DNA from 3 places in the Nonomuraea sp. NPDC050547 genome. Region 3 is predicted to be linked to each of the others. Evidence: riboswitches for the same ligand, from Rfam matches in the RefSeq annotation. Region 3 holds a riboswitch; each other region holds the start of a gene.
The links. A riboswitch is a leader RNA that binds a small molecule or an ion and turns the genes downstream of it on or off. The one in region 3 is predicted to bind cobalamin.
Positions count from the first base shown of each region.

Region 1: it holds a riboswitch for cobalamin, as region 3 does, so the genes downstream of both, ACIBHY_RS14005 (ribonucleoside-diphosphate reductase subunit alpha) here and cobN (cobaltochelatase subunit CobN) in region 3, are expected to answer to the same signal.
Region 2: it holds a riboswitch for cobalamin, as region 3 does, so the genes downstream of both, ACIBHY_RS40035 ((2Fe-2S)-binding protein) here and cobN (cobaltochelatase subunit CobN) in region 3, are expected to answer to the same signal.

Region 1 is NZ_JBITGW010000005.1:37,443-42,202, reverse strand. It holds gene ACIBHY_RS14015 (ArsR/SmtB family transcription factor) at 1-558, shown strand, start outside; gene ACIBHY_RS14010 (Bug family tripartite tricarboxylate transporter substrate binding protein) at 644-1,570, shown strand; cobalamin riboswitch at 1,595-1,796, shown strand; gene ACIBHY_RS14005 (ribonucleoside-diphosphate reductase subunit alpha) at 1,909-4,071, shown strand; gene ACIBHY_RS14000 (ribonucleotide-diphosphate reductase subunit beta) at 4,110-4,760, shown strand, end outside.
Region 2 is NZ_JBITGW010000019.1:128,674-133,433, forward strand. It holds gene ACIBHY_RS40025 (LLM class F420-dependent oxidoreductase) at 1-583, opposite strand, end outside; gene ACIBHY_RS40030 (YcaO-like family protein) at 604-1,755, opposite strand; gene ACIBHY_RS40035 ((2Fe-2S)-binding protein) at 1,997-2,680, opposite strand; cobalamin riboswitch at 2,848-3,047, opposite strand; gene ACIBHY_RS40040 (ATP-binding cassette domain-containing protein) at 3,011-3,433, opposite strand; gene ACIBHY_RS40045 (hypothetical protein) at 3,656-4,057, opposite strand; gene ACIBHY_RS40050 (ABC transporter ATP-binding protein) at 4,364-4,760, opposite strand, start outside.
Region 3 is NZ_JBITGW010000015.1:288,382-293,141, forward strand. It holds gene cobN (cobaltochelatase subunit CobN) at 1-2,550, opposite strand, end outside; cobalamin riboswitch at 2,581-2,786, opposite strand; gene ACIBHY_RS34500 (precorrin-3B synthase) at 2,778-3,875, shown strand; gene ACIBHY_RS34505 (precorrin-8X methylmutase) at 3,872-4,492, shown strand; gene ACIBHY_RS34510 (precorrin-2 C(20)-methyltransferase) at 4,492-4,760, shown strand, end outside.

The DNA.
Region 1 (4,760 bases), on a different contig from region 3:
GATGGGGCGCCGCTGTATCTCGACGATCACGAGCGTCTGAAGGCCCTGGCCCATCCGATGCGCCGGCGCATGCTGTCGCACCTCAACGTGCACGGCCCCGCCACCTCCACCACGCTGGGCGAGCTGCTCGGCGCCAAGACCGGCACGACCAGCTACCACCTGCGCCAGCTGGAGAAGTACGGCTTCATCGAGGAGATTCCCGAGCGTTCGGCCGGCCGCGAGCGCTGGTGGCGCAAGGCCGACATGCCGCGCGACATCCGCACGCCGAACTTCCGCGACGTGGCGCCGGAGAGCCGCGCGGTGCTGGAGGAGTTCTACCGCATCGGCATGGCCGAGGACCGCGCGCTGATGGACCGCTTCGGGGCCGCCTACCGGCGCGATCCCGACTGGGCCAAGGCCTCACGGGGGTTCGGCCGGATGACCAAGGAGGGGTTCGACGCCTTCTTCGAGGAGTACATCGCGCTGCTGTCCAAGTACAGTCACCAGGCCGACGACGCGCCCCCGGACGCCCGCCCGCTCTACATCAGGTTGTTCGCGCTGCCGGCCGATGAAACGTGAAGAGTGCCCCCCGATGTGTAACACCGTGTGATCTGCCAATAACCTCATGTAATGGGAGGTCTATCGGGGTTCGGGGAGGGGCATCATGCGGCGTCGGCAGTTCTTCGCACTCGGGCTCGGCCTGGCCGCCTGTGTCTCCGGATGCGCCGGCGCGGGTGGCGGCGCGAACGGCCTCGGCCCCGTCGGCGTCGTCCCCGGCGGTGAGCGATGGGCCGCGGTCGCACAGGCGCTCTACCGCACCCTGCGCAGGACCGGCTACCCCGCCACCGGCACGGGCGGCACGACCACCGTCACCGTCACCGGCCTGCCCGCGCTGGCCGCCGCCGAGCTGAACGACCAGCGCCCCATGCACGTCGCCACCACGCCGCTGGCCAGGCTCACCGGCAACGTCGAGGTGCTGGTGGTGCCGGCCAACTCACGGCTGAAGGACTTCGACGCCTTCGCCGCCCACCTGCTGGCCCAGCCGGAGCGCACCTACCTGGCCGGCGGGCCCCTGGGCGAGCCCGATCACCTGCTGTTCGGCCTGGTGGCGCAGGGGCTCGGCGTGGACGTCAGGAAGATCGACTACACCGGCTACCCGGGCGCCCAGGAGGTGGCGGCAGCCATGCAGGGCGGCAAGGTCGCGGCGGCCACCGGGCGGCTGCGCGACTGGCGGGCCCGGCTCGACTCCGGCCGGATCAGGCCGCTGGCCGTCTCCTCGGCCGCCCGGGTCCCCGGCGTCGACGCCCCCACGCTCCTGGAGTGCGGGGTTCGCGTCGACTTCGCCGACTGGTGCGCGGTGGTCGGGCCCGCGGCGATGGACGGCGAACGGCGGGGCGCCGCGGTGCGCATGATGGAGGAGGCGACCCGGTCGGCGCCGTGGCACGAGGCCTGCCGTAACGGGGGCTGGGAGGCCATCCCGCTCAGCGGCGACGACTTCTCCACATGGCTGGCCACCGAGTCCGCCCGTACCCGCAGAGTACTCCGTGAACTCGGCATGCTCGACACGCCGAGCACAACATACCGGGGATAGTTGCGGGATCGGCCACTAGATGTAGGATCCTGCACTGTCGCTGGTTCGCCTCCCCGGAGGCGGAGCAAAAGGGAACCTGGTGCGATTCCAGGGCTGCCCCGCAGCGGTAAGCGGGAACGACCGCCGTCATCAGCACTGGACCATGGTCCGGGAAGCGACGGCCAGTAGGACTCACGCGTTGAGACGCCCGCGAGCCCGAAGACCTGCCAGCGGTTGTCCTGTCCATTGGGCCTCGAGGGAGGGCCCGGGGGCTGCGCGGCCGGGGGATCTCCGTACTTGCCGTGTGCGCTCTCGCGTGCCCTCGCAGGGGGAAAGCTCGCTCGCGAGGAGTGTTGCACGTGACGCAGATCGTTGAGATGGATCGGCGGCTGGCCATCGAGGAGGCGGCGGCGCGCGTGATCGCCGACCCGGCCAACTCCCGGGTCGCCGCACGGTTGCTGGCCGAGGAGATCGCCGACGAGGCGGCGGGCCACGGTGTCCGCTCGTTCTCGGACTCCGTCGCCGCCACGCACGCGGCCGGGCTCATCCAGGACGCGCTCGCCGGTTTCGTCCGGGAAAATCGTGAAGAGCTGGACGCCCTCATCGACGCCGACGCCGACGAGCGGTTCGAGTACTTCGGCCTGCGCACCGTCTACGACCGCTACCTGCTGCGCCACCCCGAGACCCGCAAGGTGCTGGAGCGCCCGCAGCACTTCATGCTCCGCGTCTCCTGCGGCCTGTCCCAGACGGTCGGCGAGGCCGCCGAGCTGTACGCCTTGATGTCGACGTTGTCCTATCTGCCGTCTTCTCCGACCTTGTTCAACTCCGGCGCGCGCCGGCCGCAGCTGTCGTCGTGCTTCCTGCTGGACTCGCCCCGGGACGAGCTGGAGTCCATCTACGACCGGTACGGGCAGGTCGCCCGCCTGTCCAAGTACGCCGGCGGCATCGGCATCTCCTGGACCCGGGTCCGCTCGCGCGGATCGCTCATCAAGGGCACGAACGGGCACTCCAACGGCATCGTGCCGTGGCTGCGCACGCTCGACTCCTCCGTGGCCGCCGTCAACCAGGGCGGCCGGCGCAAGGGCGCGGCCTGCGTCTACCTGGAGACCTGGCACGCCGACATCGAGGAGTTCCTGGAGCTGCGGGAGAACACCGGCGAGGACGCCCGCCGTACCCACAACCTGAACCTCGCCAACTGGGTGCCGGACGAGTTCATGCGCCGCGTGGAGTCCGACGGCGTGTGGTCGCTGTTCGACCCCAAGACGGTCCCGCACCTCACCGACCTGTACGGCGACGCCTTCGACACCGCCTACCGCGCCGCCGAGGCGCAGGGCCTGTACACGCGGCAGATGCCGGCCCGCACCCTGTACGGCCGGATGATGCGCACGCTCGCCCAGACCGGCAACGGCTGGATGACCTTCAAGGACGCCGCCAACCGCGTCTCCAACCAGACGGCCAGGCCGGAGAACGTCATCCACCTGTCCAACCTGTGCACCGAGATCCTGGAGGTGACCAGCGACGGCGAGACCGCGGTCTGCAACCTCGGCTCGGTCAACCTGGCCGCCCACGTCACCGGCGCCGGCCTGGACTGGGAGCGCCTGGCCGGCACCGTCCGCACCGCGGTGCGCTTCCTCGACCGCACCATCGACCTGGGCTTCTACCCGACGCCCGAGGCCGAGAAGGCGAACAAGCGGTGGCGGCCGATCGGGCTCGGCGTCATGGGCCTGGCCGACGTGTTCTTCGCGCTGCGCCTGCCGTTCGACTCGCCGGAGGCGCTGGCGCTGTCGACCAGGATCGCCGAGGAGATCGCCCTCGCCGCCTACGCCACCTCCGCCGATCTGGCCGTCGAGCGGGGCCGGCACCCGTCCTACGACGACACCCGCGCCGCCCAGGGCGTGCTGCACCCCGACCACTACGGCGTCGGCGCCTCCGAGCGCTGGGACGCGCTGCGCGCCAGGATCGCCGAGACCGGGCTGCGCAACTCGCTCATGATCGCCATCGCGCCGACGGCGACGATCGCCTCCATCGCCGGGTGCTACGAGTGCATCGAGCCGCAGGTGTCCAACGTGTTCAAGCGCGAGACGCTGTCGGGCGAGTTCCTGCAGGTCAACCGGTACCTGGTGCGCGACCTTCAGGAGCGCGGGCTGTGGACGCAGGACCTGCGCGACGCCATCAAGCGGGCCGACGGCTCCGTCCAGGACATCCCCGGCATCCCGGATGAGCTGAAGGTGCTCTACCGCACCGCGTGGGAACTGCCGCAGAAGGCGCTGATCGACCTGGCCGCGGCGCGCACGCCGTACATCGACCAGTCGCAGTCGCTGAACCTGTTCATGGCGACGCCCACCATCGGCAAGCTCTCCTCGATGTACGCCTATGCCTGGAAGAAGGGCATCAAGACCACCTACTACCTGCGCTCACGACCGGCCACCCGGATCGCGCAGACCACCGTTCAGACGACCCCCGTCCAGGAAGCGATCGCCTGCTCCCTGGAGAACCCCGAGTACTGCGAGGCGTGTCAGTAATGCTGCTAGACCCCGGAATGGACCTGACGCTCCGTCCGATGCGCTACCCCGACTTCTACGAGCGCTACCGGGCGGCCATCCGCAACACGTGGACGGTCGAGGAGGTGGACCTGCACTCCGACCTGGCCGACCTGGCCAAGATGTCGCCGCAGGAACGCCACCTGATCAACCGCCTGGTCGCCTTCTTCGCCACCGGCGACTCCATCGTGGCCAACAACCTGGTACTCAACCTGTACCAGCACGTCAACGCTCCTGAGGCGCGCCTCTACCTGTCGAGGCAGCTGTTCGAGGAGGCGGTGCACGTGCAGTTCTACCTGACGCTGCTCGACACCTACCTGCCCGACCCGGACGAGCGGGTCAAGGCGTTCGCCGCGGTGGACAACATCCCCTCCATCCGCGACAAGGCCGAGTTCTGCTTCCGGTGGATCGACTCGCTGTCCAGCCTGCAGCGGCTGGAGACGCGGGAGGACCGGCGCACCTTCCTGCTCAACCTGATCTGCTTCGCCGCGTGCATCGAGGGCCTGTTCTTCTACGGCGCCTTCGCCTACGTGTACTGGTTCCGCTCCCGCGGCCTGTTCGGCGGCCTGGCCACCGGCACCAACTGGGTCTTCCGCGACGAGTCGATGCACATGGAGTTCGCCTTCAGCGTGGTGGACACCGTGCGCGCCGAGGAGCCGGACCTGTTCGAC
Region 2 (4,760 bases), on a different contig from region 3:
GCGCGTACATCCCCGACAGCCACCCGTCGGCGAGCTCACCGGTGAGCGACAGGTTGCCGGGCCCAATGGCCGCCAGATACAGCGGAATGCGCGGCCGGAGCGGTGTCATCTCCGAGCGGATCGGCCGCGCCCGCCCCGTGGAGCCCGCACCCGTGTACGGCAGGCGGTACAGCTCGCCGGCGTACTCCACCCGTTCCTCGCGCGCGATGGCCTTACGCACGATCTCGACGTACTCCCGGGTGCGGCGCAGCGGCCGGTCGTACGGCAGGCCGTGCCAGCCCTCCACGATCCACGGCACCGACAGCCCGAGGCCGAGCTGGAACCGGCCGCGCGACAGCACGTCCAGCGTCATCGCGGTCATCGCCGTGGCGGCCGGTGTACGGGCCGGGATCTGCATGATCGCGGTGCCCAGCTCGATGCGCTCGGTCACGGCGGCCAGGTAGCCGAGCACGCTGACGGCGTCCGGTCCGTACTCCTCCACGCTCCACACGGAGTCGACGCCGATGCTCTCGGCGTGCCGGATCGCCGGCAGCACCTCCTCCATCGGCTCGCCGCCGTAGCCCATCGCAAGTCCGAGCCGCATGTCTTCGTCTCCTCCTGGGTTCACGCGAAGGGCAGGGGCACCGGTGTCAGATCTGATGACGGCGGGATCCGGCTCCCGCCCATGAACGGGAACGCGGCCGGGGCGTTGCAGGACAGGCCGGGCACGATGACCCGGGCGACGTGCAGGTCCATGCCTGCGACGGTGAGGTCCACGGCGTAGGCCCGGAAGGTCGCCGCGCCCCTGGCGGGCGATCCTGCGGGGTGGCGCAAGCGGTCGAGCGTCTCGCCCCGCAGGCGTACATCCAGGTAGAGCTGGACGTGCAGGCGCACGTCGTTGACCGAACGCCAGCCGCGCCGCAGGTCGTCGAGGTAGCGGCGGTCGGCGCGGCGTGGCAGGTACGGTGGTCCGGGATCCAGGCGCAGCAGCACGCGGCCGGTCTCATAGGTGCCGATGGCCTCGGTGAACGCCTTGGCTGCGGCCTCCTCAGCGGTCTCCCGGCAGGCGCTGCCGAATCCCACGATCCCGCGCTCGCGGTCCTCGACGAAGACCCCGGCGACGATCGCCCCGAATTCCGATGGAATCTCCAGCGGCGTGACCGTCAGCCCGGACGTCGCCGCCTCGCCCAGCGCGGTGGCCAGCGGGCCCGTCTCGGGCACCGGGAGCGGGGCGGCTTCATGGCGGCCGGCCCACCAGAGCGTGACCGCGTCACGTTCCAGCACTTCACGCAGGGCCGCCCGCCTCGCCTGCTCCCGCGTCGGGCCGGCGGCGGTACCGGCCAGGACCGGGTAGTTGGTGTACGGCTCGCCGCGGCGTGGGCCGGTGAAGTAGTTGACGTAGACCAGCGAGGCGGGCACCAGGACCCGCTCCCCCGAGGTCAGGTCCTCGGCGGGCACCCAGGTGATCTCCAGTTCCCGGGTCATCGGGACGAACGGAAAGCCCTTGGCCGCGTACTGGGCGGGAGAATAGAGGGCGAAGTCCCGAGGGTCGAGTGCGGGTTCGGTCAGATCTCGGTGGGCGGCTCGGGTCAGGCCGCCGGGCACCTGGTTGGCGCAATGGCGCTCGATCGCCTCCCCGATCGCGGCCAGGCGAGCTGCGTCTTCGTCACCGAGGGCCGCGCCACCGGTCACCTCTGTCCCTTGAACAGCGGTGTACGAGACCATGCTGGCGACGACAGGGTGGCGTGGCCGGTCCCGGCGCACTTCGCGGATCATGAGCAAGACCTTCCTGGGTGTGCCGGGACCGGGAAATCAGGTCTTACTCGTCGTCGTCCTCACGCCACTCGAACGGCGAGTCCACCGCGGGGGTGTGGGACTTCAGGCAGGTCTGCGGGTCATCGGGTTCGGCGAAACCGTGGTGCGCCATGTGCGTCCTCCTTCGGCATTCTGCACAAGTGATGCAGTTGCGAACTCTTCGCAAGAAGTTTAGGCACAGGCTCACCGGGATTTCAAGAATTCATTTGTCCAGCAGGGCGCAGTCCCCGCATTTATCGCCGTCCGGCACCCGGTAATAGAGACAGCACGTGGTGCGCCGGAACGCGAGTTCTGGAGAGGTGAGGGAGCCTTTCCCGGCCAGCCCGCCAGTGGCCAGCAGCAGGTTCACCAGCCGAGCGGCCCGGGGGGCGAGCTCCGGGCGGGCGGTTGCCACGGCACGTCCGGCTTCGGCGACGGCCGAGGCGGCGTTGCCATACAGGAGTCCGGGGGCGACTTTCACCCGCAGGCCGCGCGCGAACGGTTCGAGGTGGCGGCGCACCACCATGTCGTAGAGCAGGGCGGCGACCTGGCCTTCCGTCCCTGCATGCCATCCCGCGAGCGTGGGCAGCCGCAGGCGTGAGTCGTCGTCGGCGCGGTCGAGCCGGGTCAGGTCGGGGATGACTCCGCGGGTGAGCACGGCGCCCACGACAGGCGACCAGAGGCGCGCGGCGTGGCTCAGCTGGGCGATGGAGGCGCCGATGCGCAACTCGGCGGTGTCGTACCTGGCGGCGGTCGCCTCGACCAGATCGGTGAGTCCGCGCGCGTAGTCGGCGCTCACGTCGTGCCATCCCGCGGGGTCGCCGCCAAGGTGCGGAGCGAAGAACGAACCGAATTCGGCGATTTCCTCGAGCGTGCTGCGGACGGACTCTTCCGACGCCGCTTCCATAACTCCAGGCTCCATTCTCAAAAAGGGAATGACTAAATGGCCGGACGGCAAATCCGGCAGTTTCTGGAGAGATCAGGGACTACTCACGGCGGGATCGAGCGGCCGACGGCACGCCATCGTTCTTCAGGCGCCATGGCCTGCTCCTCTCCGGGGAAATCCGCCCCAGGTCGTCGAGGAGGCGACCGCGTGAGTCTCCTGGCTCTCGGGTCGATGCTCGTCCCCGCCTTCCCACCCCCGGGGAAGGGTGGTGGCGTCGAGGGGATCCGCTCGCCGATCACAGTGGCGGGACCGCGCCGGAGTCACACCGGCTTCCTCAGTCCGCGCTCGCCTTTACCCGGCCATCATGACACGGATCCGGTCAGTTGGGCGGATATGAGGCGGGTGTAGGCGCCATCGCCGGTCAGGAGCCTCATGGGTGCCGGTCTCGGCGACGCGGCGGGATTCCCGTACCACGATGCGGTCGGCGGTCAGGATGGTGGACAGCCGGTGGGCGATGATCAGCGTGGTGCGGTCGCGACGGACGGAGGCCACGGCGGCGGCGACCTCCTGCTCGCTTTCGGTGTCGAGGCTGGAGACGGCTTCGTCCATGACGAGGATGGGCGCGTCCTTGAGGATGGCGCGGGCGATGGCGATGCGCTGGCGCCGGCCGCCGGACAGGCGGGTCCCGAACTCGTGGGCCTGGGCGGCCGTGGCGGCGGAGATGACGGACTGCGGCTGGGCGCCCTCGCCGCTTCGGCCGACAGGTCCGGGCATGCTGCTGCCTCACGGACTCGCGGTGCCGGCGCAGGATGGCGTCCGGGCCGACCACAAGCCGCAGCCTGTGCAGGACCGCGCGGGGCAGTGCGGTCAGGAGCTCCGCCGGGAAGAAGCGGTCCTCGGGAGCGAACCTCACCCGCGCATCGGCGCCGAGCTGCCGTTCCAAGACCACGACCTGGCCGGACGGGATTGTCGGCAGCCGCAGTGTTCGAGGACGGCTTACGAAATCGACGCCGCGTTGAGCGCGACGACGAGGCTGGCCGCGGCGAGCATGAACGCGGCGGATGTTCCCACATACCGCTCCGGCTTGCTTCGGGACACCGCATTGGGGATGACGCTGAGCACGGCGAACCCGAACACCGCCCAGGTGCCGATACCCGCGACGGGGTCTGCCACCACGTCGATCCATCCGACACGGTCCACGACCACGACTGCGAACGCGACATAGAGCACCAGCGCGATACCGCTGCCAACCCGCAGTGGTCCCGGTAGGACCCGGTGCCGCCCACCCCATGCCAGGCTCCCCCATGGCGCGCCGCACACGAGGGCCAGTTGCAAGACCGACAGCAGCACGAGGACGACGATGAAGAGGACAACCAGGACAGGCACCAGTTCGTTCATGAGATCGTCCCTCCAGGGGTCGATACGCATCGCCGGGAAGTCACGATATGTCGCGTTGCACTCCAAGTCAAGATATATCGCGATAACTACGGCAACCTACCCCAAGTTCCCGGTCAGGCCGGCTTGCAGCGAGATGGGCCAGGCGAAGCGGCACCCTCTCCTGAGGGGCGGAGCCGGCGCACGCCGTGCACGGCCAACCTCGCCGTGAGCTGGCCCAACGCATACCTCAACAGGCGCATGGCGGGTCCGACCCGACCCCACCGACGCGGATGGCCCGGCCGGCCAGGTGATCGGCACCTTTCTCGCTCACGCTCCACCGAGGGCCCTGAGCCTGAGCTCCTGGTCGGCGGCGAGGGCCAGAAGATCGTCGTCGTGGCTGATGACGAGCACGGTGACGCCTTCGGCCGCGAGCTCGCGCATGATCCGCGCGACGGAGTGCAGGTGACGGCGGTCGACGCCGGAGCTGGGCTCGTCGAACACGACGATCCGGCGAGCGCCGAGCCGGGCCGCGGCGACGACCAGGCGTTGCTGCTGCCCGCCCGAGAGGGACAACGGGTGCCGGTCCCGCAGGGACTCGAGGTCGAGGTCACGCAGGAGGCCGCCGACCTGCGGCGCGCCGGACCCGCTGAGCCTGAGCTCGGCGCTCACGCTGTCGGTGAACAGTTGCCGTTGCACGTCCTGCATGACGATGCCGCTCACACGC
Region 3 (4,760 bases):
GTCGCCCGCGGTCCGCATGGCGCTGGTGCCCCAGACCGACAGGCCCACCGAGCGCGGCCAGTCGCCGGTGTCGGTGCGGTAGCGCTCCAGGAGCGAGTCGGCCATGGCCTGGCCGGTCTCCCACGCCAGCCGGCTCGGGACCGCCCTGGGGTCGACGGAGTAGAAGTTGCGGCCGGTCGGCAGGACGTTGACCAGCCCGCGCAGCGGCGAACCGCTGGGCCCGGCGGGGACGTACCCGCCGTTCAGGGCGTGCAGGACGTGGTCGATCTCGTCGGTGGTACGCGCCAGCCTGGGCACGACCTCGGTGGCGGCGAAGCGGAGGATGCGCTCCACCTCGGCGCTGGGCGCCACCGCCGCGGCGGCCTCCACCGTCCAGCCGCGTTCCTCCATCGCCTCCACCAGCGCGCGGGCGGTGGCCTCGACCCGGTCCACGTCCTTCAGCGACGCGCTGCCGTCCTCGGTCAGCCCGAGCGCCTGGCGCAGACCCGGCAGCGACTCCTTGCCCGCCCACATCTGCCTGGCCTGCAGGATCGCCAGCACCAGCCCCACCCGGGCGGGCCCCTCCGGCGCCTGGCCGAGCACGTGCAGGCCGTCGCGGATCTGCGCGTCCTTCACCTCGCACAGCCAGCCGTCCACGTGCAGGATGAAGTCGTCGAACTCGGTGTCGTGCGGCCGGTCGGCCATGCCCAGGTCGTGGTCGAGCCGGGCGGCCTGGATCAGCGTCCAGATCTGCGCCCTGATCGCGGGCAGCTTGGCCGGGTCCATGGCGGCGATGGAGGCGTGCTCGTCCAGGAGTTGTTCCAGGCGGGCGATGTCGCCATAGGACTCGGCCCTGGCCATCGGCGGCACCATGTGGTCCACCAGCACCGCGTGCGCCCGCCGCTTGGCCTGCGTACCCTCGCCCGGGTCGTTGACCAGGAACGGGTAGATGAGCGGCAGGTCGCCGATCGCGGCGTCGGTGCCGCAGGAGGCCGACATCCCGGCCGACTTGCCGGGCAGCCACTCCAGGTTGCCGTGCTTGCCGACGTGCACCATCGCGTGCGCGCCGAACTCCGCCGACAACCAGCGGTAGGCGGCCAGGTAGTGGTGGCTCGGCGGCAGGTCGGGGTCGTGGTAGATGGCGATCGGGTTCTCGCCGAAGCCGCGCGGCGGCTGGACCATGACCACCACGTTGCCCGCGCGCAGGGCCGCCAGCACGATGTCGCCCTCGTGCACGAACAGCTCGCCGGGCGGCGTACCCCAGTGCCGTTCCATGCCGGCGCGCAGGTCCGCGGGCAGTGTGCGGTACCAGCGCTCGTAGTCGGCGGCGGGGATGCGCACCGGGTTTCCCGCCAGGTGTTCCTCGGTCAGCCAGTCCTGGTCCTGGCCGCCGGCGGCGATCAGCGCGTGGATGAGCGCGTCGCCGTCCTGCTCGGCGACCCCGGGGAAGCCTTCGCCGAGGTCGTAGCCGGCCTCGGCCAGCCTGGCCAGCAGCCCGACCGTGCTCGCGGGGGTGTCCAGGCCGACCGCGTTGCCGACCCTGGAGTGCTTGGTCGGGTACGCCGACAGCATGACCACGAGCCGCCGCTCGGCCGGCGGCGTGTGCCTGAGCAGGCCGTGGCGCACCGCGATCCCGGCCACGCGGCGGGCTCGCTCGGGGTCGGCCGTGTAGACGGTCAGGCCGTCCTCGTCGATCTCCTTGAACGAGAACGGCACCGTGATGATCCGGCCGTCGAACTCGGGGATGGCCACCTGCGAGGCGGCGTCGAGCGGGGACAGGCCGTCGTCGTTGTCCTCCCACTCCTTCTTGCCGCTGGTCAGGCAGAGTCCTTGCAGGATCGGGACGTCCAGGGTGGCCAGCGCGCCGACGTCCCACGCCTCGTCGTCGCCGCCCGCGCCCGCGGTGGCCGGACGGGAGCCGCCCGCCGCCAGGACGGTCACGACCAGGGCGTCGGCGGTGCGCAGGACGTCGAGGAGCGCCGGTTCTGCCGTTCTGAGCGAGGAGCAGTACACCGGCAGCGGCCGGCCGCCCGACTCCTCGATCGCCCGGCACAGGGACTCCACGAACGCGGTGTTGCCGGCCACGTGGTGGGCCCGGTAGTACAGGACGCCGATCACGGGGCCCTCGGTGGCCTTGGAGTCGCGCTCCAGCGGGCCCCAGGAGGGCATGGGGGCCGGTGGGGCGAAGCCGTACCCGGTCAGGAGGACCGTGTCGGACAGGAAGCCGTGCAACTCGGCGAGGTTGGCGGGGCCGCCGTGCGCGAGGTAGGCGTGCGCCTCGGCGACGACGCCCGCGCTCACCGTGGACAGTTCCATCAGCTCGGCGTCGGGGGCCTGCTCGCCGCCGAGCACGACGACCGGGCGTGGGCCGGCGAGCAGCGCGTCGAGGCCTTCCTCCCACGCGCGGCGGCCGCCGAGCAGCCGGACCACGATCAGGTCGACGCCGTCCACGAGCGCGGGCAGGTCGTCGGTGAGCAACCTGGCGGGGTTGCCCAGGCGGTAGTCAGCGCCGCTGGCGCGCGCGCTCAGCAGGTCGGTGTCGGATGTAGAGAGCAGCAGAACGCCAGGCACGCCGCAGTCCTCCCTCGGGGTCCTCGCCCCGTTCGCAGGTGTCGCGACGGCAGGAGTCTCCTGGCTCCCGGATCCATGCTCACCCCGGCCTTCCCGCCCATCGCTGGACAGTGGCCTGTGGTGGGGTTCGCTTCCCGGTCACAGTGGCGGGACCGCGCCGGTTTCTCACCGGCTTCCTCCCATTGCCGTCGCCTAAGGGTGAGCCTACTGGCGTTACCATCCTCATCGTGTCCATAGCCGACTTTTCCGGACGTCTCCGCCCAGATGCCTGTCCGGGAGCGCTACAGACGCACGCCGCGGCGGACGGCCCGCTGGCCAGGATCCGCCTGCCCGGCGGTGCCATCACCCCAGCTCAGCTGCGTGAGCTGGCCGCCTTTGGCGCGAGCGGGATCGAGCTGACCTCGCGCGCCAACGTCCAGGTGCGTGCGGTGGAATCTCCGGCGGTCTTCGCCGACCGGATGGCCGCGGTGGGCCTGTTGCCCTCGCCGACGCACGAGCGGGTGCGCAACATCGTCGCCTCGCCGCTCGGCGGGCGGCTGACCGGCTTCGCCACCCACCCCCTCGTGGAGGCGCTGGACCGCGCCCTGTGCGCCGACCCCGCCTTGGCCGGCCTGCCCGGCCGCTTCCTGTTCGCCCTGGACGACGGCACCGGCGACGTCGCCTCGCTGGGCGCCGACGTCACCCTGGTCGAGGACGGCATCCTGCTGGCCGGTACGCCCTTCTCGACGCCCGGCGACGGAGTGGACATCCTCCTGGCCGCCGCGCGAGCCTTCCTGGCCGAGCGCGCGGACAGCGGCGCCTGGCGCGTCGCCGAACTCCCCGACGGCCCCGCCCGCGTCGCCGCCCGCCTCAGCGCCGCCCGCGTCCAGGCCGCCGCCGCGGTGGCCTCCCCGCAGCGGGCGCGCGGGGCCGGGGTGGTCGCGCTGCCGGACGGGCGGGTGGCGGTGGAGGCCGTGGTCCCGCTCGGGCGCCTGACCGCGGCCCAGGCGCGCCTGCTCGCCGACCTCGATGTCCCGGTACGGCTCACGCCCTGGCGTACCGTCGTGCTCCTCGACCTCGCCGAAGCACCCGACCTGACCGGATCCGGCCTGGTCACCGACCCGGACTCCCCCTGGACAGGGGTGAGCGCGTGCACCGGCAGCCCCGGCTGCGCCAAGTCCCTGGCCGACGTCCAGCACGACGCCGCCCAGTGGGTGGCCGCCCGTGAGCGCCGCCCGGAACTGCCCGTGCACTGGGCAGGCTGCGAGCGCCGCTGCGGCCTGCCCAAGGGCCGGGTCGTCGAGATGGTCGCGACCGGCGACGGATACCAAGAAAGGCAGAAGTGAGCGACTACATACGCGACGGCGCCGAGATCTACCGGCGTTCGTTCGCCACCATCCGCGCCGAGACGGACCTGTCCGGGCTCCCGGCCGACGTGGCCCAGGTGGCGGTGCGGATGATCCACTCATGCGGGATGACCGACCTGGTCGGCGATCTCGGCTGGTCGCCGCGCGTGGTCGGGGACGCGCGCGCGGCGCTCGGGGCGGGGGCGCCGATCCTGTGCGACGCCATGATGGTGGCCTCCGGCGTGACCAGGCGCAGGCTGCCCGCCGGCAACGAGGTGATCTGCACGCTCGGCGCGCCCGGCGTGGCCGAACTGGCGGAGAAGCTCGGCACCACGCGCAGCGCGGCGGCGCTGGAGTTCTGGCGCGACCGGCTGGACGGCTCCGTCGTGGCGATAGGCAACGCGCCCACGGCACTGTTCCGGCTGCTGGAGATCGTCGCGGAGGGCGGGCCGAGACCGGCGGCGGTGCTGGGGATTCCCGTGGGGTTCATCGGCGCGGCCGAGTCCAAGCAGGCGCTGGCCGAGAGCGGGCTTGAGCACCTCGTGGTGCGCGGCAGGCGCGGCGGCAGCGCGATGACGGCGGCGGCGGTCAACGCCATCGCCAGCGAGGTGGAGTGATGGAACACAACGAGCGCGCGGCGGGCAGAGAGCCGGCGGCGGACAGCGAGCGGGCGGCGGGCGCCGGGCGGCTTTTCGGGGTGGGGCTCGGACCTGGGGATCCGGAGCTGATCACGGTGAAGGCGGCCAGGCTGATCGGCGAGGCCGACGTCATCGCCTACCACGCCGCCCGGCACGGACGCAGCATCGCCCGTTCGATCGCCCTGCCGTACCTGCGGGAAGGGCAGATCGAAGAGTTGCTGCTCTACCCGCTGACCACGGAGACCAC